3 regions of the Neobacillus camarae genome follow, and region 1 is predicted to be linked to each of the others. Evidence: riboswitches for the same ligand, from Rfam matches in the RefSeq annotation. Region 1 holds a riboswitch; each other region holds the start of a gene.
What was found. A riboswitch is a leader RNA that binds a small molecule or an ion and turns the genes downstream of it on or off. The one in region 1 is predicted to bind S-adenosylmethionine.
Positions count from the first base shown of each region.

Region 2: another riboswitch for S-adenosylmethionine. It lies ahead of ACY8D0_RS01890 (homoserine dehydrogenase); the one in region 1 lies ahead of ACY8D0_RS10915 (LLM class flavin-dependent oxidoreductase).
Region 3: another riboswitch for S-adenosylmethionine. It lies ahead of ACY8D0_RS14315 (methionine biosynthesis PLP-dependent protein); the one in region 1 lies ahead of ACY8D0_RS10915 (LLM class flavin-dependent oxidoreductase).

Region 1 is NZ_JBUCKX010000002.1:665,927-670,183, forward strand. Features, by position in the region: gene ACY8D0_RS10905 (glycoside hydrolase family 27 protein) at 1-234, shown strand, start outside; gene arfA (arabinosylfuranosidase ArfA) at 297-1,808, shown strand; SAM riboswitch class I at 2,129-2,232, shown strand; gene ACY8D0_RS10915 (LLM class flavin-dependent oxidoreductase) at 2,341-3,390, shown strand; gene ACY8D0_RS10920 (ATP-grasp domain-containing protein) at 3,406-4,257, shown strand, end outside.
Region 2 is NZ_JBUCKX010000001.1:413,614-417,870, reverse strand. Features, by position in the region: gene ACY8D0_RS01900 (YfhE family protein) at 116-247, shown strand; gene ACY8D0_RS01895 (YfhD family protein) at 340-528, shown strand; gene ACY8D0_RS01890 (homoserine dehydrogenase) at 1,064-2,296, opposite strand; SAM riboswitch class I at 2,371-2,482, opposite strand; gene ACY8D0_RS01885 (GNAT family N-acetyltransferase) at 2,566-3,237, opposite strand; gene ACY8D0_RS01880 (GNAT family N-acetyltransferase) at 3,261-3,923, opposite strand; gene ACY8D0_RS01875 (carbon-nitrogen hydrolase family protein) at 3,944-4,257, opposite strand, start outside.
Region 3 is NZ_JBUCKX010000002.1:1,399,551-1,403,807, reverse strand. Features, by position in the region: gene ACY8D0_RS14325 (polysaccharide biosynthesis protein) at 1-1,297, opposite strand, end outside; gene ACY8D0_RS14320 (helix-turn-helix domain-containing protein) at 1,967-2,320, shown strand; SAM riboswitch class I at 2,404-2,519, shown strand; gene ACY8D0_RS14315 (methionine biosynthesis PLP-dependent protein) at 2,659-3,771, shown strand; gene metC (cystathionine beta-lyase) at 3,771-4,257, shown strand, end outside.

The DNA.
Region 1 (4,257 bases):
AAGGGTGATCATGTGGCATGGACAGCGAAGAGCCAAGAGGATCATACCTTTTTAGCATTATTTAATGTAGGTGAGGAAACGGCCACACTCCATGTTCCACTAGAGCAGCTCCAACTTTTCTCCGGAAAAAAAGTGAGAGATTTGTGGAAACAAGAGGAAATGGGCGAGGTAGAAGATGTGGTGGAGCAAACGTTGCCGCCACACGGCGCTGTGCTATTGAAACTGTATGATTAACAGGATATTTTTTTTACTAAGTTACTAGGCTTATCTATCAGAATAGGAGAGGAAGAATCAACATGTCTGCGACGAAAGCAAAAATGATTTTAGAAAAAGATTTCAAAATCTCGGAGATTGATAACCGTATTTATGGTTCCTTCATTGAACATCTAGGCCGTGCCGTATATGGCGGCATTTATGAGCCGGGGCATCCCCAGGCTGATGAAAATGGCTTCCGGCAGGATGTCATGGAAATGGTCAAGGAACTTCAGGTGCCGTTGATCCGTTACCCTGGCGGCAACTTTGTATCCGGTTACAACTGGGAAGACGGAGTCGGCCCGGTGGAAAACCGCCCGCGCCGTTTGGAACTGGCCTGGCGCACGATTGAAACCAATGAAATTGGCACGAATGAGTTTATGAAATGGGCCAAGCTGGTTAATGCGGATGTGAATATGGCGGTAAACCTTGGAACCCGCGGCATTGATGCGGCCAGAAATCTTGTTGAGTACTGTAATCATCCGGGAGGCTCGTATTATAGTGATCTGCGTATTTCACACGGGGTAAAAGAGCCTCATGGGATCAAGACTTGGTGTCTGGGCAATGAAATGGATGGGCCATGGCAGATTGGCCACAAGAATGCGGTCGAGTATGGACGGATTGCCCAAGAAGCCGCAAAAGTCATGAAGTGGGTCGACCCGACGATTGAGCTGGTTGCCTGCGGAAGCTCAAGCCGGACGATGAATACATTTGCAGATTGGGAAGCCACTGTGCTGGACCATACGTACAATCATGTAGAGTACATATCGCTTCACCAGTATTACGGGAATCGTGAAAATGATATCGCCAACTATCTGGCCCGTTCCCTTGAAATGGATGATTTTATTCGTTCCGTGATTGCGATTGCTGACTATATCAAAGCGAAGAAGCGCGGCAAAAAGAATATTAATCTCGCATTTGATGAATGGAATGTTTGGTATCACAGCCATGAGTCGGACAAGAAGATTGAACCTTGGAGCATCGCCCCTCCACAGCTTGAAGATATTTATACTTTTGAAGACGCCTTATTGGTGGGCTGCATGCTGATTACCCTGTTGAAGCATGCGGACCGGGTGAAGATTGCCTGCCTCGCCCAATTAGTGAACGTCATTGCCCCGATTATGACAGAAAATAACGGAGTCGCATGGAAGCAGACGATTTTTTATCCCTACATGCATGCTTCTGTTTATGGCAGGGGTGTTGCCTTGAATCCGATTATCTCCAGCCCGAAATATGACAGCAAAGATTTCACCGATGTTCCGTACCTGGAGTCCACTGCTGTTTATAATGAGGAACAGGAACAGCTGACCATCTTTGCTGTGAACCGCCACTTGCAAGAAGGTTTAGAGTTAGATGTGGATATCCGCAATTTTGAGGGATATGAAGTCATGGAACATATCGTTCTTGAAAATGCCGACATAAAGTTAACCAACTCAGCCAAAGGAACACCTGTCGCGCCACATTCCAATGGGAATGCCAAGTTGGAAGATGGCAAGGTTTCGGCTGTGCTTCCTAAGTTGTCCTGGAATGTCATTCGCTTGGCAAAAAGGAAATAGAATGACAGGGGGCAGTTCGAAAAAAGGGCCTTAGAAAAGAAAGCTAATAGCTTAGTATTTGAGCTGTTAGCTTCTTTTCTAATTAATTATCATGGACCTCCCTATTTCCCCTAAAGGTCCATTTTCCTTCGGCACGGTCATTAGAGACCCATCCTAAATCCCTTGATGACCCTTTTTGCTTTGGTACGGTCAATAGGGTTAAGTGGCAAAAAATCATGAAAACCATAGATACTTAGAGTATAGAAATATTTGATTGACAATTTGGTGAATTTGAACTATTATCGCATTATAATAATTAACAAGTTGAATGTACATTTTTCTTCTTATCCAGAGAGGTGGAGGGACTGGCCCTTTGAAGCCTCGGCAGCAGGTTCTTATGAATACTGTGCCAATTCCATCAAGCACATCGCTTGAAAGATGAGAAGAGGGTTAAAGAACTCTCTTCTTAGGAGGAGAGTTTTTTATTTAAATAAAAATCCAACTTAAATGATAGGAAAACTAGAGTATTAGAACAATAGAGGAGAGAATATAAATGAAATATGGTTTTTGGTTACCGATTTTTGGAGGCTGGCTGCGAAATGTGGAAGACGAAAATATGCCGCCCACCTTTGAATATGCGAAAAACGTCATTCAATCAGCTGAAAAATGGGGATACTCGACAACTCTAATAGCTGAATTATATCTAAATGATATTAAAGGACCGGAACATGATTCTCTTGAAGCTTGGTCCACAGCGGCCGCGCTGGCAGCAGTGACGGAAAAAATTGAAATTATGACGGCAATTCGCCCTGGTTTTCATAACCCCGCTGTTGCCGCAAAAATGGCCGCCAATATTGATCAAATTTCCAACGGCCGTTTTACGCTAAACGTGGTTTCAGCTTGGTGGGCTGAAGAAGCGCGCCAATATGGCGGCATTTTTACGGAACATGATGAGCGATATGCTCGTACCGAAGAGTTTATCGATGTTCTTAAAGGGTTATGGACAGAAGAAACGTTCAATTACACTGGTCAATTTTACGATTTACAAAACACGAAGCTTGCACCGAAACCTGTGCAACGGCCTAACCCGATTCTTTATGCAGGCGGTGAAAGTGAAAAAGGCAAGCAAACCATTGCCGAAAAATGTGATGCCTATGTGATGCACGGTGGAACCGTTGAAGAGATTGATCGAAAAATCACCGATATGAAGGCACGCCGTGAACAAACTGACAATGACCCATTTCGTTCTTTCGGAATGGCCGCTTATGTGATTTGCCGCGATACTGAAGAAGAGGCTCTGGCAGAGCTTGAAAAAATTACGACGGTGAAGGATTCTAGCGGATATGCTGGCTTTAAAGATTTCACGACCAAATCACATTTAGAACAACAAATCCAATTGCAGGATTATTCAGTTTCCAATCGTGGCCTCCGTCCGAATTTAGTAGGAACTCCAGAACAAGTAGCTGAAAGAATTTTACAATACGAGGAAACTGGCTTAGACTTATTGTTATTACAGTTTTCACCACAACTAGAGGAAATGGAACGCTTTGCCAAGCAGGTTATGCCATTAGTGGAACAAAAACGTAGTTTAATAAAGAACTAGGAAGGGGCTGTAAAAATGAGCAAGGTATATGTGATACATGAAAATAGTGAGTGGACCGTCCATTTAACCAAAAGGTTAGAGGAACTGGGTGTTCCTTATGAAGAATGGCATTTAGACGAAGGAACGTTAGATTTATCATCAGAACCACCAGAAGGGATCTTCTATAGCCGGATGAGTGCTTCTTCTCATACACGCGACCATCGTTTTGCAGCGGAATTTACTGGGCAGGTATTGGCTTGGCTTGAAGCGCATGGCCGTACGGTGTTAAATGGAACGAGCGCTCTAAAGCTGGAAGTGAGTAAGGTTTTACAATATTTAGAGTTAAACAAGTATGGAGTTAAGACTCCAAAAACGATTGCGGCGGTTGGAAAACAAAACATTATTAAGGCGGCTGAAAGCTTTGCAGGACAGCCGTTCATTACGAAGCATAACCGTGCCGGAAAAGGCTTAGGTGTTCAATTATTCCAAAGTATCGATGCTTTAAAAGCGTATGTGGAAGGTCCGACTTTCGAAGAACCTGTCGATGGCATTACGCTTATTCAAGAATACATCCAATCTCCTGAAAGTTACATCACTCGTTGTGAGTTTGTAGGCGGAAACTTTGTTTATGCTGTTAAGGTAGATACTTCGGAAGGATTTGAACTTTGCCCAGCGGACGCCTGCCAAATTGGCGACCTGTTCTGCCCGGTAGGAGAAAAAGTCGAAGAGAAGCCTAAGTTCCAAATCATTGAAGGTTTTGAGGACGAAATTCTAGAAAAATATAAAGAGGTTTTAGCGGGAAATCAGATTCATGTGGCTGGAATTGAATTTATCAGAAATGCAGATGGCGAAATTTTCACGTACGATATCAATACCAACACGAACTAT
Region 2 (4,257 bases), on a different contig from region 1:
TTTCTGTTTTGGACAAATAAAATTTATTAGTATGATTCATAGCAAATTAGGAAAAAATGTCAGCAGGTGCACTTTGTACCAATTTATCTCTAAATGGCGAAAGGAATGAATCGGAATGGGAGATCGAAAAAAGGATAAAAACCGTGGAAAGTATTCATTAACAAGCACTCAAGAGGTATTATACCAGCGTGAATTTAAAATGGCCGACCGTGCTGGCGGTTTCACCGACCGAAAAACGAAGCTATAAAATTATTCCATTAATAACCCCTGTTCATTTGTTCATCCTAGTAATGGGAGCCTTTACGGCTTTCAAACCGACAAGTGAAAGGGGTTTTTACAATGGGCCGTTCACACGGACACAAAACTCGCGATAAAAATAAGGCATCTTTGCCACAGGTGCCAAAAGATATGAAATATGATGGATATGATGTGGAATTTTCAAGAGAGTTGGCTGATCAAGAGGATATGGAAGCACAAGCACGGGCCGACGCAGCCAACCAGCGTGCCGCCAATAGAAGAAACGACTAAGAAAAACGCAGGCGTCCTGGTCTGCGCCATTTTTTCAAAAGGCTCTGTGAAACGATATTGTTGTTTTTTACCCTGTTTATGGGAGCGGATAAGTTCAGACTCCTGCGGGAGTACTGGGCTGGGGAGACCCCGCAGGCGGCTTCCTTCCAGCGCCGAGGAGGCTCTCCGGCACGCCCGCGGGTTCCCTGAGCGCCTGGAGCGGAAATCAACAGCCATATATAAAAGAAACTTAAAAAAAGAGAAGCAGGGGATTCCTGCTTCTTTCAAAGTAACTATATAAAAGGGGGGATATATTTCAGCGAGTTCCAAAGAGAGGTTAATCCAAAATAAATTGTTAGAACTCGTTAAAATCAAATTACATGAACGATGTGAAGTTTTCACTATCGTTTCTATACTCAGACTATACTCCCCCATCCGTTTTAAAACAACCAATTTCACAGTTTTTTAACATATTTATATTGGAAATGTGAAGAGTATGTGAACTCCAGTTCACTGGACATAAAAAAGAAAGAAGCGGTTGCTCCTTTCTTATCCACTACATGACAGCTGTCGTTTCCAGTTTGATAGCTTCCCATTCGACATCCCCTAAAATCGCGTAATAGCGAACTGCAGGGTATTGTCTGGCCCATTGTGCCACTTCAGATTTTGTTGCTTTTACAATAGTGATACCAGTAAGTTCCAAATCATTCCAAACGATATTTAACTGGGACGTTGCCGGTCTAACACCATGAATAAACCAATACTTACTTGGTTCTCCCTTTTCTTGCTGCTCTGTTTCCACTTGCTTTCGTAAAGAATGCGCAGCCGCATGATATTGATTCACATATACCAAATCCTCTATGACCGCACTGGCTGTCGGGAACATTCCTGCCCCCGGCCCCTGCAAAGTAATCCTTCCGACAATATCCGAGTGGACATTGACTGCATTTTCTACCCCTTCTACATGGTAGAAGGGATGCTCATTTCCGACCAGGGCAGGTTTAACCGAGGCTTGAATCTTGTCGCCAAGTTTGGTGATACTGGCCACGTGTTTAAATCTTAGCCCCAATTGATCTGCCACCTCTATAAGTTCGCTATTTATATGGGTTATCCCCTCACGCTCCACATCCTGCCAAATAGGTTCGGAACCGAAGGCAATCCGGCTGAGGATCATGGTTTTATAAAAAGCATCAAATCCTTCGACATCATTTGTGGGGTCCGCCTCTGCATAACCCTTTTCTTGAGCCAAAAGAAGGCTTTGGGCAAATGACTGCTTTTTTTCACGCATTTCAGTCAAAATAAAATTAGAAGTTCCATTTAGAATCCCGTGTATTTCGGAAACTCGGTTAATTTTGAGAAGCTGCCTTAACGTTTGGATGACTGGAATTCCTCCCGCTACAGTTGCTTCAAAACCAACTTGAACATGATGACTGCCGGCCAGTTTAATTAATTCTTTACCATAATGGGCAAACATTTCTTTATTTGCCGTAATAATGTGACAGCCTCTTTGGATGGCACGTTTTAAATATGTATAGGATGGTTCCTGGCCGACAATTGCCTCGATGACCACATCCAGCTTTGGCAGGCGAATGATTTCTTCAAAATCAGTGGTGACTAGGACTCCGTCTCCTATTGTTCTGGCCTTTGCCGTATTTTTTATTAAAATGGCGGCAACTTCCACTTTCTTTCCCAACACATCGGTCAATTCAGCTTCATGTGATTGAATTGTCCGATAGACGCCTTCTCCAACCGTGCCAAAACCGAGAATTGCCACTTTGATTCCAGTCATTTTTAGACCACCCTTCATAAAATTTCTTATTATAAAAAGAAAAACCCTCTTGATAAGAAGAGGGTGAGTTCCTCCTCTTATCTGCCAGATTGACTACAATCTGCAGGAATTAGCACCTTTTCAAGATACACCTTGAAGGTTGCCGGGCTTCATCGGGCCATGTCCCTCCGCCACTCTGGATAAGAGATAAATTTATTTGCAATTTAATAAAATTCGAAATATATAGAAGTAATATTAACTGAATTTTCCCTCCAAGTCAATATTCTATCCTATAGCGGCAGTAAATCAATTGTTTCCTTTTCTGCTGCTTTTTCAACCATATCCAGCCATTCCTGCGGCTTATTTGGCAGCACAGAGTAATAAACGGTGAGGAAATCTTTCACCAGAGATGCAGGCAGTGCTTCGGTTTGATCTAAAATTGGCATGAAACACAAATCCAATCCCGATACCGCTTCACCATTATTTTCCCAGGATGGATGGACATATTCCAAATCCAGCCTTTTATATCCCAAATGTGACAGTACTTCGCGGCGTACATAGGGATCCATTACTCTAACGCCGCCAAATTCATGATTGGACGCGCGATATGGATCGTAGATTTCGGCAAACATACCAAATAACTCATTTCCATTGGCATGGGCAAGTTCCTGTAAGTCTCTCATACGGTTTTCGGCGAGGAACCGTCCAAGACTCAAGCCTTGCTTACTAATAATAGTAAAGTCGGTCATCGCAATGTTCCAATCAGGATAATAGCGGTATTCGGTAGCCCCGACCACTTGGTCATCGTGGATGGCCACAAACACCCGGATTCCTGGATCTTCTAACGGCTCTTTCCATAAATCGTACTTCAGCACTTCCTCCGATGGAAAAATTTTGCCCATTAAATCATGCAGCTTTCTAAAATTGGGATCTTCAATAGTGGTTATCCTCTTATATTCCATGAGCTGGCGCCCTCCCTTATATATTATTTAAATGGATTTTCCCATTGCATAAGCACGGCATTATTGCACGATTCTTCATCATCCAGATAGTTGTTCACAATCCCTAATGGGACGCGGCCGCATCGCAAAAGAAACGTAATGACCGGATCCTTTAATTGCCCTTTCACAACTGCTTCGAGGTAGTCCTGCGGTGTCATTTGATTTTTATGTTTATGATAGCCGGGCATCCGGCCGCCCCCAAGCAAACGCTCATACCCCTTTTCTATGATGACGTGGTACATCGCTTCCATCATCAGCTTGCCAAGCCCTAGTTTCCGGTATTTTGGCCTGACACTTATATCAACAATATACAGGGTATTGCCGTTGGGATGATGGTTTCTTATATAACCGTTATCCGTGATTTCGGCCCAAGTATGTTCCATATGGTTCGGATTAAAATCAACACAGAGACCTGTTAAGGACCCAGCTAATTCCCCTTCAATTTCGATACAGAGTGCTCCTTCAGGAAAAAGCGTCACATGATTAGTCAATTGCTCCTTATTCCACCACAATTCGGCTGGAAATGGCGGAGGAAAGCATTCTGATTGGATTTCAATCAGCTGTTCAAAGTCTTCATTGGTGTAGTTACGAATGATGGCAGCCTTAGGCTGGTCGTGTTCAAACACGTAAAACTGGCTTCGGTACATTCCGATTCTCCTCCGGTCCGTTATTTTTCCCAATCGACATATAAGTCGGTTCTACGGTCCCGCCAAGTGGTAACCGAGCCGCGCTCACGGACTTCGTATAACAGTTCTAAATCCAGATCTGCTGTTACGACCATATCATTGTTAATTTCCCCTTCGACCAAGATACCGCGCGGCGGAAATGGGATATCGTTCGGTGTAATAATGGCAGCCTGGCCAAAATTAGCCCGCATAAAATCAACTGTCGGCAACGAACCGACCGTTCCGGTTAAAACGACATATACTTGATTCTCAATCGCCCGGGCATGGCTTGTATAGCGGACCCTATGGAAACCGT
Region 3 (4,257 bases), 730 kb from region 1:
TTTTGCTTGTATGATTCATGGATTGAACAATCATTTCTGCGATTCTTTTGGTTGCCCCCATAACACTCGTTGGATTCACCGCCTTATCAGTCGAAATCATAACGAAGATTTTAACCCCATTCCAACTTGCAGCATTAGCCACATTCATGGTCCCAATTACGTTATTTTTTACTGCTTCTTCAGGATTTCGTTCCATAAGCGGAACATGTTTATGTGCTGCAGCATGATATACAACATCAGGAAGATGGGTACGCATGATTGAATCCATTTTTTGTGCATCTTGAACGTCAGCAATCTCAGTAATGAATTGGGTAGACGCTCCTTTGAGACTTGTTTTTAGTTCCATTTCTATTGAATAAATACTGTTTTCACCGTGGCCTAGAAGGATCAGCTTTTTCGGATGAAACTGGGCAATTTGACGGCAAATTTCCGAACCAATTGACCCCCCGGCACCGGTCACAAGGACGGACTTACCTGATAGATAATTGGAAATAGAAGCAATATCCAAATCAATGGGGTCTCTGCCCAATAAATCCTCTACTTGAACGTCACGGAACTGACTAACTGAAATTCTTCCGGTAACCAAGTCTTCCAGCATTGGAAGAATTTGCGTTTTGGCCGATGTCTTGGCACATTCTTGGAAAATATAATTCAATTCTTTCTTACTTAATGATGGAATTGCGATGACAATATTATCGATATTCATGGATTGAACAACCCCGGCAATCGAATGGACTCCCCCCACCACCGGAATTCCCAATATTTCTAGTTTCTGTTTGTGGATATCATCATCAATAAACCCCACCGGCAAAAGCTCAGCGTCCCGGTTTTTTAACAGCTGCCTAACCAGCATGGTCCCTGCTGAACCGGCACCAACCACGATGGTTCGCTTCTTATCATTCTTTTCTTGTATATAAGTATTACGGTACATCCTCCAGAAAAATCGAGATCCACCAATAAGTGACATATGAAGTAACCAAGTGTCCGCCAAAAGTCTAAAGAAGATTTCACCTAGGTACACTTTCTGTAAAACTGCAGCCACAATAATCGAGCCTGTTACCACTTTGAAAATAATGACTAACTCTCCAATGCTTGCATATTCCCATGCTTTTTTATAAAGTTTTAGATTAATTGAAAAAAGATGGTGGCTAATTAAAATGGTGAAAGATGTGACGATGATAGGCATTGTAAAAACATAAATAGAAGCATTTACTAAGAAAGAGCTGAAAAATATTGCAGTCAAAACAATTACTGAATCGGCTATAAAAAATACTGAAAGTCTCTGACGATAAGTCATATTTTTCCTCCCTAAATTTAAAATTACATTATGTTTAAATCAAAAAAATTAAGGACTTTGATTAAGAGTCCCGAGTCCATATAAGAACTTCTAATCAAAATCTTTAATTGTGGGGCATTTAACCCCTCCTCACATCACACTTTCGACGACTGGCGTCTAAGGCTTTTAAACCCACAGCATGACCGAGTGCCTACATTGATAGCGGTAAGTAGACATCACCAACTTGATTTACCTGATTAGACCTATACAGTCAGGTTCATTTTCTTATTAACGATATATCATAATTTATTGGGCTTATTCTTTATAAAGAACTAAATTGTTTTGTTATTCTTTTTATAGCATATTTTTATTCTATATGAAGAACATTATAAATCTTTTTCTCCAAAAAACAAATTTAAATTTCCTTATTTTAGGTTATTTTTCCTACTCTTTTTACCCAATACTTCAATTTGGTTTATATTCCTCATTTTTTCGTTCTTTAAAAAGAACCTTTAATCATATATAATACCATTAGGCTATCTGTATTTAACTTATAAAATGTACATAAATCATCATTTCCTCTGGTGAAAATTTCTCAGCACACTGTAAATGGCATTTCAATATGAAGGTTTTTCGTGAGCACATAAAAAAGCTAAGGATAACAAAATAATGTAAAATGAGGAGAAGAATATGATCGGAGAACGAATAAAAAGATTACGAGAACATAAGGGGTTCTCTATTACTGAATTGGCAACCCTTGCTAACGTTTCAAAGTCCTACCTAAGTTATATTGAACGGAACTTAAATAAAAATCCGTCGATTCACTTTTTAATGAAGGTTGCCAAACCCTTGGATGTATCAATTGAGTATTTGCTGACTGGAATTGAAGGGGTAGAACCTCAAACAGACATGCAAGATAAAGAGCTCTTGGATAGAGAATGGAAAGGAATTATCGAACAGGCGATTGTAGATGGAATTAACAAAGAAGATTTTAGAGAATATATCAATTATATTAAATTCAAAATCTGGGAAAAAAACCAATAACAACTTAGTCCTATTGAAAGAAATGGATTGACACAACACGCTCCTTGTAGTAATTTTATCCAAATAATCTAATAAATATGATATTCTTATCAAGAGAGGTTGAGGGAAGGGCCCGATGACACCTCAGCAACCTTCAATGGCATTTTCATTGAAAAGGTGCTAAGTCCTGCAAATTACTTGGTGGTTTGCAAGATAAGAAGAATGACAATTGCTGTGATTTCAAAAGTCTTCTTCTTATAAGAAGACTTTTTTTATTGAGTAAAGCTTTAACACCCTATCTCGTTAAAGCCTCGCTTTCATTAAAAATACTTATTGATACTTTCCAAGGAGTGTGCGTCATGTACAAAATTGAAACCAAACTTGCTCAAATCGGCAACCGCAGTGAAACAACAACAGGAACCGTGAATCCGCCAGTATACTTCTCTACTGCCTATCGGCATGAGGGAATTGGGCAGTCATCCGGATTTGATTATATCCGGACAGGAAATCCGACACGCCAGCTTCTTGAAAAAACGATTGCTGACCTTGAAGGCGGCGACCAAGGATTTGCCTGCAGTTCCGGCATGGCCGCCATCCTTACCATCCTGTCTTTATTCCAATCAGGCGACGAATGGATTGTCAGTGAAGATTTATACGGCGGAACCTACCGACTGCTGGAGCAAGGCTTTAAAAAATGGGGCTTAACCAGCCATTATGTGAATACTTGCAGCCCCGAAGAAGTGGAAAAGAAAATTAACGAAAATACCAAAGCGATTTTTCTTGAGACACCTACCAATCCTTTAATGCAGCAGGCTGATATTGCTGCGATTTCACAAATTGCCAATCAGCACGGCATCTTGCTGATTGTTGATAACACGTTCTACACTCCAGTCCTGCAGCAGCCAATTCTGCTTGGTGCAGACATTGTCATCCACAGTGCCACCAAATACTTGGGCGGCCATAATGATGTTTTGGCCGGGCTTGTGGTGGCTAAAGGAAAGGAATTATGTGAAGCTTTAGCGTTCCATCATAATGGCGCAGGAGCCGTGTTAAGCCCATTTGACTCTTGGCTGCTCATGCGCGGCATGAAAACATTGTCGCTTAGAATGAAACAACATGAGAAAAATGCAAAAGCCATCGCCGCATACCTTGGAAGTCATGAAGCCATTGCAGATGTCCTCTACCCTGGGCAAGGCGGAATGCTTTCCTTCCGGCTTAAAGAAGAGACTTGGGTAGACCCATTTTTACAAAGTATCGAGCTGATTACGTTTGCTGAAAGTCTTGGAGGAACAGAAAGCTTTATCACTTATCCGGCTACGCAAACCCATGCCGATATCCCGGAAGAAAAACGAATTGCTTCAGGTGTCGATAACCGCTTGTTACGGTTCTCTGTCGGCATTGAGGATGCAGAAGATTTAATTGGCGACCTTAAACAGGCTTTATCCATATTGACAGAAGGAGTGATAGCATAATGGCTTCCCAAGATTACAGTTTTGAAACCAAACTTTTGCACAACCAGCATAAAATCGATCCAACAACTGGTGCCGTCAGCGTACCCATCCAACACGCGTCGACTTTCCATCAGTTCGATGTTGATAGTTTTGGTAAATATGATTATGCACGCAGTTTAAATCCGACAAGGGAAGCACTGGAAGATGTTATTGCTGAATTGGAGGGCGGAGTGAGAGGCTTTGCTTTTGCATCAGGTATGGCAGCCATTTCTACTGCTTTCCTCCTGCTTTCATCCGGTGACCATATTGTAATTACCGAGGATGTCTACGGCGGAACCTTCCGCATGGTGACACAAGTATTGACCCGCTTCGGTATTGAGCATACGTTTGTCGATATGACCGACCTTGAACAAGTCAGACAGGCCATTCAGCCAAATACAAAAGCGTTTTATGTAGAGACACCGTCCAATCCGTTACTAAAGGTGACTGATATCAGGGCCATCAGCG